DNA from 3 places in the Buttiauxella sp. S19-1 genome. Region 3 is predicted to be linked to each of the others. Evidence: predicted binding sites of a transcription regulator. Region 3 holds the regulator's gene; each other region holds the start of a gene.
The links. The regulator sigma-54, encoded in region 3, starts transcription at its own class of promoters, with help from an activator protein. The targets are predictions, from matches to a motif close to GTTGGCACANNTTTCGCTNT.

Region 1 (4,538 bases), on a different contig from region 3:
TCTTACGACCGACAAAATCATTTGGATAAATAATTTCACCCAAATTAGAATCAAAGAAACAAATATCGCGAGCGGCTATCTTCAGAGCAACGGAATGCCCAACGCTTGCGTTAACCATATTTATTTCATGCTTACCATTCATTACCAATTCATTCATCAAAGCTGATGCCGATACTCTACTTAGTCTGACCATACCTCTATAACGAATATGACCTTCTATTCTTACAATCTCATTAAATATTTCTTCTCTGGGAAGTGAGGTATACGCCAAAGCAACATGATAATGTTGATATTGGAGATTCATAACCCCACGAATAATGCTCTGAGTTTTTGGCAAATGAAAATAATTCTCAACATTGCACGAATGCGGAGGTGAAATAAGGTAAGCTGCGCTAAATCCATAACAAGCCCCCCCCAATCCATATATTTCCTTGCCCTGAATATCCTTTTTCCCTGTTGCTCCAGTCCACACACCACCCAACTTTGTTCGATCGGTACCTGACCAACCGTACTTCCTCATGTAAGCACTCTGGCTAAAATAATTGTATTTACCCTTAGTATTTCTGACATAAGTCATTAATGCATTTACTATGTTTGGCATCCAATCCCTTATATAGACTCATACGCATAAATTAAACAATACATAACAGATCACAGCGTTATCTCAATGGCTGAGATTTATGTAATAATTTGGGGTGGCACGCTATCACAAATATTATTACCTTTATACTTAAATAGTTATTAAGTATTATATAGTCATTATTAAAACCAATGATAAACCTCACAAATAAAACCATTTAATTAAAAAAGAAAATATATTATTAATATATTTGATATTGACACTACTTCATTGTTATCGATTACCTGAGTTTGAACGGCCAGGAAAAGCCGTTTATCTCCTGGTGAGGGCAACTCAATCCACTCTCTGTCATCTGCCCAAATGACATCGTCAAATGTGTCGATGTCACTGTCATCCCACCCCGGATCAATGCGCAAAGCCTTGAATCACGCTAGTTTCAAAGTTGGCACACTTTATGTATGCCTAAAGCAGTCTTATAAAAAACACTCTATCCAGGAGTCTCTGATGAACCGCTTCATCATTGCTGATTCGAGCAAATGTATTGGCTGTCGCACTTGCGAAGTGGCCTGTGTCGTGTCCCACCAGGAAGCACAGGATTGCGCGGCATTAACACCGCAAACTTTCCTGCCTCGTATTCACGTGGTTAAAGGCGTGAATGTTTCTACCGCAACGATGTGCCGCCAGTGCGAAGACGCACCTTGCGCCAACGTCTGCCCTAACGGGGCTATCAGCCGCGAACATGGCTTTGTGAATGTGATGCAGGAACGCTGCATCGGCTGCAAAACCTGCGTGGTTGCCTGCCCATATGGCGCGATGGAAGTGGTTGTTCGCCCGGTTGTGCGTAACAGCGGCGCGGGTCTTAACGTGATGGCTGAAAAAGCCGAAGCGAATAAGTGCGACCTTTGCCACACCCGTGCAGAAGGCCCGGCCTGTATGGAAGCCTGCCCAACCAACGCCATTATCTGCGTTGATCGCAACAAACTTGAACAAATGAATATCGAAAAACGCCGCCGTGCTGCGTTTGATGCGACTTCATCTATTTATTTCTAAACCCCTTTAACTTCACTTTTAACAGGTCTGTTACTGATGAAAAAAATTACCAGCGTCTGCCCTTACTGTGGCGCAGGCTGCAAACTCAAACTGGTTGTTGAGAAGAATAAAATTATCCGTGCCGAAGCGGCTGATGGCGTGACGAACCAAAATGAACTCTGCCTGAAAGGCTATTACGGCTGGGATTTTCTCAACGACACAAAACTGCTCACACCGCGTCTGACGCAGCCGATGATTCGTTATGAAAAAGGCGGCAAGCTCCAGCCTGTTAGCTGGGATGAAGCCATTAGCTATACCGCGAAACGCCTGAAAGCGATTAAAGATCAATATGGCCCGCGTTCCATTATGACGACCGGTTCGTCACGCGGAACGGGTAACGAAACTAACTATGTGATGCAGAAGTTTGCCCGCGGTGTGCTGCATACCAACAACGTCGATTGCTGTGCGCGTGTTTGCCACGGGCCGTCGGTGGCGGGTTTGCAGGTGACGCTGGGAAATGGCGCGATGAGTAACTCCATCGGCGACATCGAACATTCAAAATGCCTGTTGGTATTTGGTTATAACTGCGCCGATTCGCACCCGATCGTGGCGCGTCGGGTGATTAAAGCGAAAGAAAATGGCGCGAAAATCATTGTTTGTGACCCGCGCCGCATCGAAACCGCGCGTATTGCAGACCAACATTTGCAGCTGAAAAACGGCTGTAATATGGCGCTGGTGAATGCCTTTGGCTACGTGCTGCTCGAAGAGAACCTCTACGATAAAGAGTACGTGGCGAAATTTACTGACGGTCTGGATGCTTACCGTGAAGTGGTAAAAGGCTACGCGCCAGAAGACGTTGAGCATTTGACTGGCGTACCGGCGCATCAGGTTCGTCAGGCGATGCGGACGTTCGCCGCAGCTCCTTCAGCCACCATCATGTGGGGCATGGGCGTGACGCAGTTTGGTCAGGCAGTCGACGTGGTAAAAGGCTTATCAAGCCTGGCACTGCTGACCGGTAACCTGGGGCGTGAAAACGTTGGCGTTGGCCCGGTACGTGGGCAAAACAACGTGCAGGGTGCGTGTGATATGGGCGTACTGCCGAACCAGTTCCCTGGCTATCAGGATGTGGTTGACCCGGACGTTCGTGCCAAATTTGCCAAAGCATGGGGCATCAACGTTGATGATATGGACGACAAAGTCGGCGTGCGTATCACCGAAGTGCCGCATATGGCCATCGAAGGTGAAATGAAAGCCTATTACATCATGGGCGAAGACCCGTTGCAGACCGAAGCCGATCTTGGCCTGGTGCGCAAAGGGTTTGAAGCGCTCGATTTTGTGGTAGTGCAGGACATCTTTATGACCAAAACCGCCGAAGTGGCGGATGTGATTTTGCCAGCGACTTCCTGGGGCGAACACGGTGGCGTATTCACCTGTGCGGACCGCGGCTTCCAGCGTTTTGAAAAAGCCATTGATGCGAAATACAACGTCAAACGTGACTGGGAAATTATCAGCCTGCTCGCAACCGAGATGGGCTACCCGATGCACTACGACAACAACCAGCAAATCTGGGACGAACTGCGCGAACTCTGCCCGCTGTTCTTTGGTGTGACCTGGGAAAAAATGGGTGAAATGGGCCATGTTCAGTGGCCGTGCCCGACGCTTGACCACCCTGGCACGCCGTATCTCTACAAAGACAGCAAGTTCGATACTCCAAACGGTAAAGGCCAGCTTTTTGCCGCGCAGTGGCGTGCGCCTGCCGAAGTGCCAGATGCCGAATATCCGCTGGTGCTGTGTACCGTGCGTGAAGTTGGCCACTACTCTTGCCGCTCGATGACCGGCAACTGTGCGGCGCTGCAAACCCTGGCCGATGAACCTGGATTTGTGCAAATGAACCCGACAGACGCCAACCTGCTCGGCATTAAAGACAAGCAACTGGTGTGGGTCAGTTCACGTCGCGGCAAAGTTATCAGCCGTGCAGAAGTGAACGAGCGCATTAACGTAGGCTCCGTTTACATGACCTACCAATGGTGGATTGGTGCGTGTAATGAGCTAACGCAGGACAACCTGGACCCGATTTCCAAAACACCGGAAACCAAGTATTGCGCGGTCAACGTTAGCCAGATTGCCGACCAGCAATGGGCAGAAAACTACGCTCAGACGACCTATAGCGATATGAAAGCGCGTTTGCGTCAGGCTGTAGAAGTTTAAGTGTAAAAACAACCCTCATCCCAACCTTCTCCCTGAGGGAGAAGGAGTATTCCCCCCTCTCCTGTGGGAGAGAGTTGGGGTGAGGACGAAAGTTTTAAGGAACAATTGTGAATTTTAACGGCGTGATGCTACGCATTCGCGGCAAAGTGCAGGGCGTTGGCTTCCGGCCATTCGTCTGGCAACTGGCGCAACAACTCAGCCTCACCGGCGATGTCTGCAATGACGGCGCGGGTGTGTTAGTGCGCCTGACATCCACCGCCGATGCGTTTATCACCAGGCTTCACGCCCATTGCCCGCCACTGGCGCGTATCGATAGCCTTGAACAATCGCCAATGCAGTGGGAAACGCTACCCCAGGATTTCACCATTCGCCACAGTCACAGCAGCGCGATGGAGACACAAATCGTCCCCGACGCCGCCACCTGCCCGGATTGCCTGCGCGAACTCAACGATCCAAACAATCGCCGTTATCGCTATCCGTTTATCAATTGCACCCACTGCGGCCCGCGCTTCACCATTATTAATGCCATGCCGTATGACCGGCCAAACACGGTGATGGCGGCTTTTCCACTTTGCCCAGCGTGTGAAAAAGAGTACCGCGAACCAATGGACAGGCGCTTTCATGCGCAGCCTGTCGCTTGCCCGGAATGTGGGCCGCAAATCAGCTGGCAATGTGATGAGCAACACCTTGAGCGCGAAGGCGCTTTGCAGGCAGCCATTAC
Region 2 (4,538 bases), on a different contig from region 3:
TTTTTGCAAATTCGCTAGCGGTATACGGCTGTAATCGCTCCATACCCCCATCACGCGGTTGAAGTCGATATCAACAATGACGTTGCCTAAATCAAAGATATACAGCATAAGCCTCTCCTTTGCGTATGGACAAATAACTGTAGCGGTAAAGGGAGGCTTTGACTATCGGCGGGTTTGCAATGATGCAGGTTCTGCGAGCAACAGTGCAAAAAAAAGCCCCGCCTAAACAGGCAGGGCTTCAATGCTTTGCAGGAAAGAAACTTACGCTTCTTTGCCGCCACGACCCGCGCGTTTGCGGTCGTTTTCAGTCAGGTGACGTTTACGAATACGGACAGAAGTTGGAGTCACTTCTACCAGTTCGTCGTCATCGATGAATTCCAGAGCTTGCTCCAGAGACATCTTCAGTGCTGGGACCAGAGTGGTTGCTTCGTCAGTACCAGAAGCACGCATGTTGGTCAGTTTCTTACCGGTCAGGCAGTTTACAGTCAGGTCGTTAGAACGACTGTGAATACCGATGATCTGGCCTTCGTAAACTTCTGCACCGTGGCCCAGGAACAACTTGCCGCGATCTTGCAGACCGAACAGAGCAAACGCAACCGCTTTACCCTGGCCGTTAGAGATCAGCACGCCGTTCTGACGCTGGCCGATTTCGCCTGGTTTCACGTCGTCGTAATGGCTGAATGTGGAGTACAGCAGACCCGTACCAGAAGTCATGGTCATGAACTCAGTACGGAAGCCAATCAGGCCACGTGCTGGAATCAGGTAATCCAGACGGATACGGCCTTTGCCGTCAGGGATCATGTCTTTGACATCGCCCTTACGCTCGCCCATCGCCTGCATCACAGAACCCTGGTGCTGTTCTTCGATATCCAGAGTCACGTTCTCGAACGGCTCTTGCATACGACCATCGATCATACGGTTGATTACTTTCGGACGGGACACAGCCAGTTCGAAGCCTTCACGACGCATGTTTTCGATAAGAACAGACAGGTGCAGCTCACCACGACCGGATACACGGAATGCATCCGCATCTTCGGTTTCTTCAACACGCAGTGCGACGTTGTGCACCAGCTCTTTGTTCAGGCGGTCAAGGATCTGACGAGAGGTAACAAATTTACCTTCTTTGCCACAGAACGGAGAGGTGTTGACGTTGAAGAACATGGTAACAGTTGGTTCATCAACAGACAGTGCTGGCAGCGCTTCAACATTTTGCGTGTCGCAAAGGGTGTCGGAGATGTTCAGCTCGCCCAGACCGGTAATCGCGATGATGTCGCCGGCTTCCGCTTCGGTGGATTCAATACGCTCCAGGCCGAGGTGGGTCAGTACTTTACCGACTTTACCGTTACGAGTTTTACCTTCGCTGTCGATGATAGTGATTTGCTGGTTAGGCTTCACTTTACCGCGTTTGATGCGACCGATGCCGATAACACCAACGTAGTTGTTGTAATCGAGCTGGGAGATTTGCATCTGGAACGGACCATCAAGGTCAACGCTTGGTGCTTTAACGTGGTCAACAATCGCCTGGTACAGCGGGGTCATGTCTTCCGCCATATCACCGTGATCGTTACCTGCGATACCCATCAACGCTGATGCGTAGATGATTGGGAAATCGAGTTGCTCGTCAGTAGCGTCAAGGTTTACGAACAGGTCGAACACCTGATCAACAACCCAGTCAGGACGCGCGCCAGGACGGTCAACTTTGTTGATAACAACAATTGGCTTCAAACCATGAGCAAATGCCTTCTTGGTTACGAAGCGCGTCTGCGGCATTGGGCCATCCATTGCATCAACGACCAGCAGAACGGAGTCTACCATGGACATTACACGTTCAACTTCACCACCGAAGTCGGCGTGCCCAGGGGTATCAACGATATTGATACGGTAGTCATTCCATTTGATAGCGGTGTTTTTAGCGAGGATGGTAATCCCACGCTCTTTCTCCAAATCGTTGGAGTCCATCACGCGTTCAGTGGCTTCAGCACGGTCGTTACTGAAAGTACCAGATTGCTGCAGCAGCTTATCAACCAGGGTAGTTTTACCATGGTCAACGTGCGCGATGATGGCGATATTACGCAGATTTTCGATCACAACTTTGCCTCAGGCATTAGAAATAGCGCGTTATTGTACACGTATTAATCGAAGGACATAACAGGATCACAAAGAACTTTTACAAACAATGTTGAAAGTAAGGGTTTGTGATCGCTTTCACGGAGCAAAAAAGGGAGCCACAACGAAAATTGCACCAATATGGTGCTCAAATCTCAGACTGAAGCACTACATTGGTGCAAACTATCCATCATGGTGCATCCCTTTTGCACTATGGTGCGCATGATAGCGCCTTTTTAGGGTAATTTAAAAGTTGGCACAGATTTCGCTTTAAACATTTTAGGGCGAATAGCCAAACGAAGAAAGTATTGAACACCTCGTTACCACGACGACAATGACCAATCCGGGAGAGTTAAGTATGTCCGCTGAACACGTTTTGACGATGCTGAATGAACACGAAGTGAAGTTTGTAGATTTGCGCTTCACTGACACCAAAGGTAAAGAACAGCACGTCACTATCCCTGCTCATCAGGTTACTGCTGACTTCTTCGAAGAAGGCAAAATGTTTGATGGTTCTTCAATTGGTGGCTGGAAAGGCATCAATGAATCCGACATGGTTCTGATGCCAGATGCATCTACCGCTGTTATTGACCCATTCTTCGCTGATTCTACGCTGATCATTCGTTGCGACATTCTTGAGCCTGGCACCATGCAGGGTTATGACCGCGATCCACGCTCCATTTCCAAGCGTGCTGAAGACTACCTGCGTTCTACTGGCATCGCCGATACCGTACTGTTCGGGCCAGAACCAGAGTTCTTCTTGTTCGACGACGTTCGTTTCGGTAGCTCCATCTCCGGTTCTCACGTGGCTATCGATGATATCGAAGGCGCATGGAACAGCGGCACCAAATACGAAGGCGGCAACAAAGGCCACCGTCCTGCTGTTAAAGGCGGTTACTTCCCAGTTCCTCCGGTTGACTCCGCACAAGACCTGCGTTCTGCAATGTGTCTGACTATGGAGCAAATGGGCCTGGTTGTTGAAGCTCACCACCACGAAGTAGCAACTGCTGGTCAGAACGAAGTGGCTACCCGCTTCAACACCATGACTAAAAAAGCAGATGAGATTCAGATCTACAAATATGTGGTTCACAACGTTGCTCATGCTTACGGCAAAACAGCGACCTTTATGCCAAAACCAATGTTTGGCGATAACGGTTCTGGTATGCACTGCCATATGTCCCTGGCTAAGAACGGTGTAAACCTGTTCGCTGGTGACAAATATGCTGGCCTGTCTGAGCAAGCGCTGTACTACATCGGCGGTGTTATCAAACACGCTAAAGCCATCAACGCCCTGGCTAACCCAACCACCAACTCCTACAAGCGTCTGGTCCCGGGTTACGAAGCTCCAGTTATGCTGGCTTACTCTGCAGCTAACCGTTCCGCTTCAATCCGTATCCCAGTAGTTGCGTCTCCGAAAGCACGTCGTATCGAAGTGCGCTTCCCGGACCCAGCGGCTAACCCGTACCTGTGCTTCGCAGCACTGCTGATGGCTGGTCTTGATGGTATCAAGAACAAAATCCATCCGGGCGAAGCAATGGACAAAAACCTGTACGACTTGCCTCCAGAAGAAGCAAAAGAGATCCCACAAGTTGCAGGCTCTCTGGAAGAAGCACTGAACTGCCTGAACGAAGACCGCGAGTTCCTGACTGCGGGCGGCGTGTTCACTGATGAAGCTATCGATGCTTACATCGCGCTGCGTATCGAAGAAAACGACCGCGTGCGTATGACTCCGCACCCAGTCGAGTTTGAACTGTATTACAGCGTTTAATGACGTTGAGCAGATTGCTGACAAAATTCACTAAACAGGTGTTGTAGGGCTGCGCTTATCCGACCTACGAAGTGGTTTGTCATCAGTCTCAGAAGATTTTTAGTTGCCGTGGAAACTTTTAGCCCATCTCAGGATGGGCTTTTTTCTCCACAAATAATCTGCTGCAACAATATCTTTTGCTGCCAGGAAACTATAATGCACCATCACAGTGCAAATTATCGGAGACTGCTGTATGGCAACCGGCACGCTGCCCGATGCTGGGCAGATCCTGAATTCTTTAATCAATAGCATTTTACTGGTCGATGACGAACTGGCGGTGCATTACGCCAATCCGGCGGCACAGCAACTTTTGGCGCAAAGTTCACGCAAGCTGTACGGCACACCGTTACCAGAGCTGTTGAGTTACTTTTCACTAAATATTGGCTTGATGCAGGAAAGCCTGACCTCCGGCCAGGGTTTTACCGATAACGAAGTCACGCTGGTTATCGATAGCCGCTCCCACATTCTTTCCCTGACAGCACAACGTTTACCAGAAGGTTTCATCCTGATGGAAATGGCGCCGATGGATAACCAACGACGTTTAAGTCAGGAACAGTTACAGCAGGCACAGCAAATTGCCGCTCGTGACTTAGTACGTGGGCTGGCTCATGAGATTAAAAATCCA
Region 3 (4,538 bases):
CTGTGCAGAACGCAGGCGGCGGCAAATCGTTTTGTCAGCCAGACGTTTTGCTACCAGAGACAAAGTATGTAAGTGCGTTTTTGTTTGATCCGCAGGAACAAGCAGCGCAAACATCAGGTCAACCGGTTGGTTATCGATGGCGTCAAAAGCGATAGGGGTTTCCAGTTTAATAAACACCCCAACGGCACGAGTCGTATCTTCTTCCAGTTTCCCATGGGGAATGGCGATGCCATTTCCGATACCGGTACTGCCCATGCGTTCGCGCGTCAATACAGCCTCAAATACCACTTGTGGTGGCAGGCCGAGCTGTTTTGCTGCCAGTTCACTGATGATTTCCAGTGCACGCTTTTTACTCTGGCAATGTACGTTGGTACGGGTACATTCCTTGTTCAGGACTTGACTAAGTTGTAGAGCAGAATCGTTGTTCATCATAAGTTCACCTAAGCACCCTGTTATGCTAACGGCCCGCTACTCCACGCAACGAGCCGTCTTTACCCTTCATACTTCAAGTTGCATATGCGTTGGCTTCCTCGCTCACCCCAGTCACTTACCAGAGTAAGCTCATGGGGATTCACTGTGTAGCCGCCTTTCTGCAACTCGAATTATTTTGGGTAACTGCTTAAACAGTTGCCCGGATTATCAGTGTTGTTTTAGTTTATCTTTATGTTTGGTTAACTGGCGAGCCAGTTTATCAATCAGACCGTCAATCGCCGCATACATATCCTGCCCTTCCGCGCTGGCATGAATTTCACCACCATTTACATGAAGCGTTGAATCGGCAATATGCGTGACTTTTTCCACTTTTAACACAATATAGACTTGGTTAATTCTATCGAAGTACTGCTCCAGTTTGGCAAACTTCGTACTCACAAATTCGCGCAGTGCGTCAGTGATTTCGACGTTATGTCCTGTAATGTTGAGCTGCATAGTGTCTTCCTTATCGGTTAAGTCAAACCAACTGTTTACGCTGATTTGACGGTGGTATGGATAAAGACTCTCGGTACTTCGCAACAGTGCGGCGTGCCACCATGATCCCCTGATCCGATAGCATAGTCGTTAACTTGCTATCACTCAGTGGTTTCGCAGGGTTTTCCGCAGCAATTAATTTCTTCACCAATGCACGAATTGCCGTCGAGGAGGCTTCACCTCCACCTTCGGTATTAACGTGGCTTGAGAAGAAATACTTCAATTCAAAAATGCCGCGTGGGCTATGTAAATATTTTTGCGTGGTCACTCGGGAAATGGTCGATTCATGCATTTCTACGACCTGAGCGATATCAGCAAGCACCATCGGTTTCATGTGCTCTTCGCCGTGTTCAAAAAAGCCTTGTTGCTGTTCAACGATACAGCGACTGACGCGCAGCAGCGTGTCGTTCCGGCTTTCCAGGCTCTTAATCAGCCACTTTGCTTCTTGCAGATTACTGCGAATAAATTGCGAGTCGCTGTCATTGCGGGCACTGGTGCCCATTGCAGCGTACTGCTGGTTTATTTTCAGGCGAGGGAGGCTGTCGGCATTGAGTTCTACAGTCCAGTGACCTTGCGTTTTTTTCACCAGAACATCCGGTATGACATATTCCGGTTCACCGGTCTGAATGGATTGCCCTGGGCGTGGGTCAAGAGACTGAATCAGGCACATTGCCTCTTTCAGCACCTCTTCTTTCAGACGGGTGACGCGCATCAGGCTGCGGAAGTCATGGTTAGCGAGCAGATCCAGGTGATCGCTGACAATCAAGCTGGCTTCGGTTAACCATGGCGTTTCGCGAGCGAACTGTGAAAGCTGTATGAGCAGGCAATCGCGTAGATCACGTGCGGCAACACCCACAGGATCGAAGCGTTGAACGCGTTTGAGTACGGCTTCCACTTCGTCGAGGGTGATTTCGTCATCACCCATGCTTTCCAGAATTTCTTCCAGAGAAACTGTGAGATAACCCATTTCGTCAACGGCATCGACAATAGAGGTCGCAATTGCTGTGTCAGTATCTGAAAACGGGGTGAGATCAACCTGCCACATCAGATAATCCTGAAGAGACTGGGTCGTTTCCCCCTGATAAACCGGCAATTCGTCGTCGATATAATCGCTTCCGGTTCCTGATGGAGTGCCTGCGGTGTAGATTTCGTCCCAACTGGTATCCAGCGGTAACTCGTCAGGCATTTCTTTTTGCTCAAGCGCCTCACGGGTATCTAACGCTTCGTTTTCACGTACTTCCTGAGTTTCAACTTCTTCATGCAGATCGGTTTGCTCAAGCAGTGGGTTACTTTCCAGTGCTTGCTGAAGTTCTTGCTGTAGCTCTAACGTCGAAAGTTGCAACAGACGAATTGCCTGCTGTAACTGGGGAGTCATAGCAAGTTGTTGGCTAAGCCGTAATTGCAAACCTTGCTTCATATTCAGAGCGAGCTTCCTCAGGTTATACTCGTCATACTTCGAGCTGCAGGGGTGTTGACTGCACTCCTTCACCCCAGTCACTTACTCAAGTAAGCTCCTGGGATGAACTCCCTTGTCGCCTACCTGCAACTCGAATTATTTTGAGTATAAATATTATAATTTTTACTACCCTATCAGAGTCTGAACTCTTCGCCCAGATACACGCGCTTAACATGCTCGTCTTCCAGGATTTCGGCTGGAGTGCCATGGGCGATTAAATGGCCCTGGCTTACGATGTAGGCACGTTCACAAACAGCCAGCGTTTCGCGTACGTTATGGTCAGTAATCAACACCCCGAGCCCACTGTCGCGCAGATGCTCAATGATTCGCTTGATGTCGATGACGGATATTGGGTCAACACCAGCAAAAGGTTCATCCAGAAGAATAAATTTTGGATTTGCGGCTAATGCTCGGGCAATTTCGACACGACGACGCTCGCCACCAGACAATGACTGCCCGAGGTTATTACGCAAATGTTCGATGTGGAATTCTTCCATCAGCTCATTAGCGCGGTCATCACGCTGCTCAACAGAAAGATCGTCACGGATTTGCAGCACAGCCATTAAGTTATCGAACACACTTAAACGGCGGAAAATAGACGCTTCTTGCGGTAAGTAGCCGATACCTCGACGAGCACGAGCATGAAGTGGCAGAAGGCTGATGTCTTCATCATCAATAATAATGTTGCCGGCGTCACGCGGCACAATGCCAACCACCATGTAAAAGGTGGTGGTTTTCCCGGCACCGTTTGGGCCAAGTAACCCGACAATTTCACCCGACTTAACAGCCAGGCTGACATCTTCAACGACGCGGCGGCCTTTGTAGGCTTTGGCGAGATTTTTTGCAATTAAAGTAGCCATAACGAATTAGTTACTCTTTTTCTGCGCAGGGGCTGGTGCCGGAGCCTGGCCGTCTTTTTTCTGCAGTTGAGAAGGGACCAGAACGGTGGTGACACGTTTACCTTTTTCGCTAAAGGCCTGCATCTTCTGTTCTTTCACCAGATAAGTAATTTTGTCGCCTTTGATATTGCTGTCGACCTGCTCGAGATAAGCATTACCGGTCAGAACTACAAAGTCGTTTTGCAACTCATAGTGCATGGTCGCTGAGTGGCCGCTAACGGGTTTACCGCTATCTTGCATCTGATAGAACGTGGCTGGATTACCATAACCATCAATGACTTCTTTGCCTTCTTCGCCGCCAGGACGAGTCACAACCACTTTGTCGGCGTTAATTTTGATACTGCCTTGTGTCACGATCACATTGCCAGTGAAGGTGACGACGTTGCCCTGCATATCCAGCGACTGTTGGTCAGATTCAATGTGAATCGGCTGATCGGTATCACCGGTCAACGCAAATGCCGAAAAACTAGCGGCTAAAAGCGTACTGGTTAGTACTAAATTACGGCTGAGTTTGTTTATTTTGGATTTCATAGGATGTTCTAACCTTTTCAATCAGCTCGGCATTTTTGCTGCGTAAATTTCCACGCATTTTGAGGCCGGTGGAGTTAAAGCTGGTTCCATACAAGGTTACCTGGTCATCAGAGGCAACATCCTGAGTGACTAAATTAACCTGCGCATTGTCCGTGGTAATTTTGCGTAGCTGAGAATCCGGCGTCAGAGCCGTCAGCACCACATTCCCATACAAATACAGCATCCGATCGTTAGTAAGTTTGGCGCGATCCGCTCGTAAAGACCAGGTTGCCACTTTGTTTTCGTCATACTGCGTCATCACCGGGTTGGTAAACCACGAAATAGCAGTCTCAGAAAAATATTCAACGTGTTCCGAAACCAGCCGATAATTCAGAGCCCCTTCAGGACTGTAGGCGAGCGTCGTGGAATGTTCACTTTGATAGGTTGGCTCGTTGCTGTTTACCGTCGGTGTAGCAACGGGGTCTTTATCGACCAGATTTAAGCCAATCAACACTAATGCCAGCAATGAAAGCAGGATGATAACCCAACGTCTGGTCTTACTCATATAGATAGCCCTTTGGCCTCATCAAGCTTTCCTTGTGCCAGTAACAGAAGATCACAGACTTCGCGGACCGCCCCACGTCCGCCAGCAATACGTGTAACGTAGTCGGCACGAGGAATCAGTAAAGGATGAGCGTCGGAAACCG

Region 1: a site for sigma-54 is predicted at 1,022-1,041, ahead of hydN (electron transport protein HydN). Genes of this name have one in related genera too.
Region 2: a site for sigma-54 is predicted at 2,359-2,378, ahead of glnA (glutamate--ammonia ligase). Genes of this name have one in related genera too.

The regions. Positions count from the first base shown of each region.
Region 1 is NZ_JAHWLU010000151.1:4,924-9,461, reverse strand. Features, by position in the region: partial or broken gene MES37_RS21955 (hypothetical protein) at 1-601, opposite strand, end outside; gene hydN (electron transport protein HydN) at 1,085-1,630, shown strand; gene fdhF (formate dehydrogenase subunit alpha) at 1,667-3,817, shown strand; gene hypF (carbamoyltransferase HypF) at 3,943-4,538, shown strand, end outside.
Region 2 is NZ_JAHWLU010000045.1:16,677-21,214, forward strand. Features, by position in the region: gene yihX (glucose-1-phosphatase) at 1-108, opposite strand, end outside; gene typA (ribosome-dependent GTPase TypA) at 262-2,088, opposite strand; gene glnA (glutamate--ammonia ligase) at 2,465-3,874, shown strand; gene glnL (nitrogen regulation protein NR(II)) at 4,107-4,538, shown strand, end outside.
Region 3 is NZ_JAHWLU010000002.1:63,815-68,352, forward strand. Features, by position in the region: gene ptsN (PTS IIA-like nitrogen regulatory protein PtsN) at 1-432, opposite strand, end outside; gene hpf (ribosome hibernation promoting factor) at 640-927, opposite strand; gene rpoN (RNA polymerase factor sigma-54) at 950-2,383, opposite strand; gene lptB (LPS export ABC transporter ATP-binding protein) at 2,557-3,282, opposite strand; gene lptA (lipopolysaccharide ABC transporter substrate-binding protein LptA) at 3,289-3,852, opposite strand; gene lptC (LPS export ABC transporter periplasmic protein LptC) at 3,821-4,396, opposite strand; gene kdsC (3-deoxy-manno-octulosonate-8-phosphatase KdsC) at 4,393-4,538, opposite strand, start outside.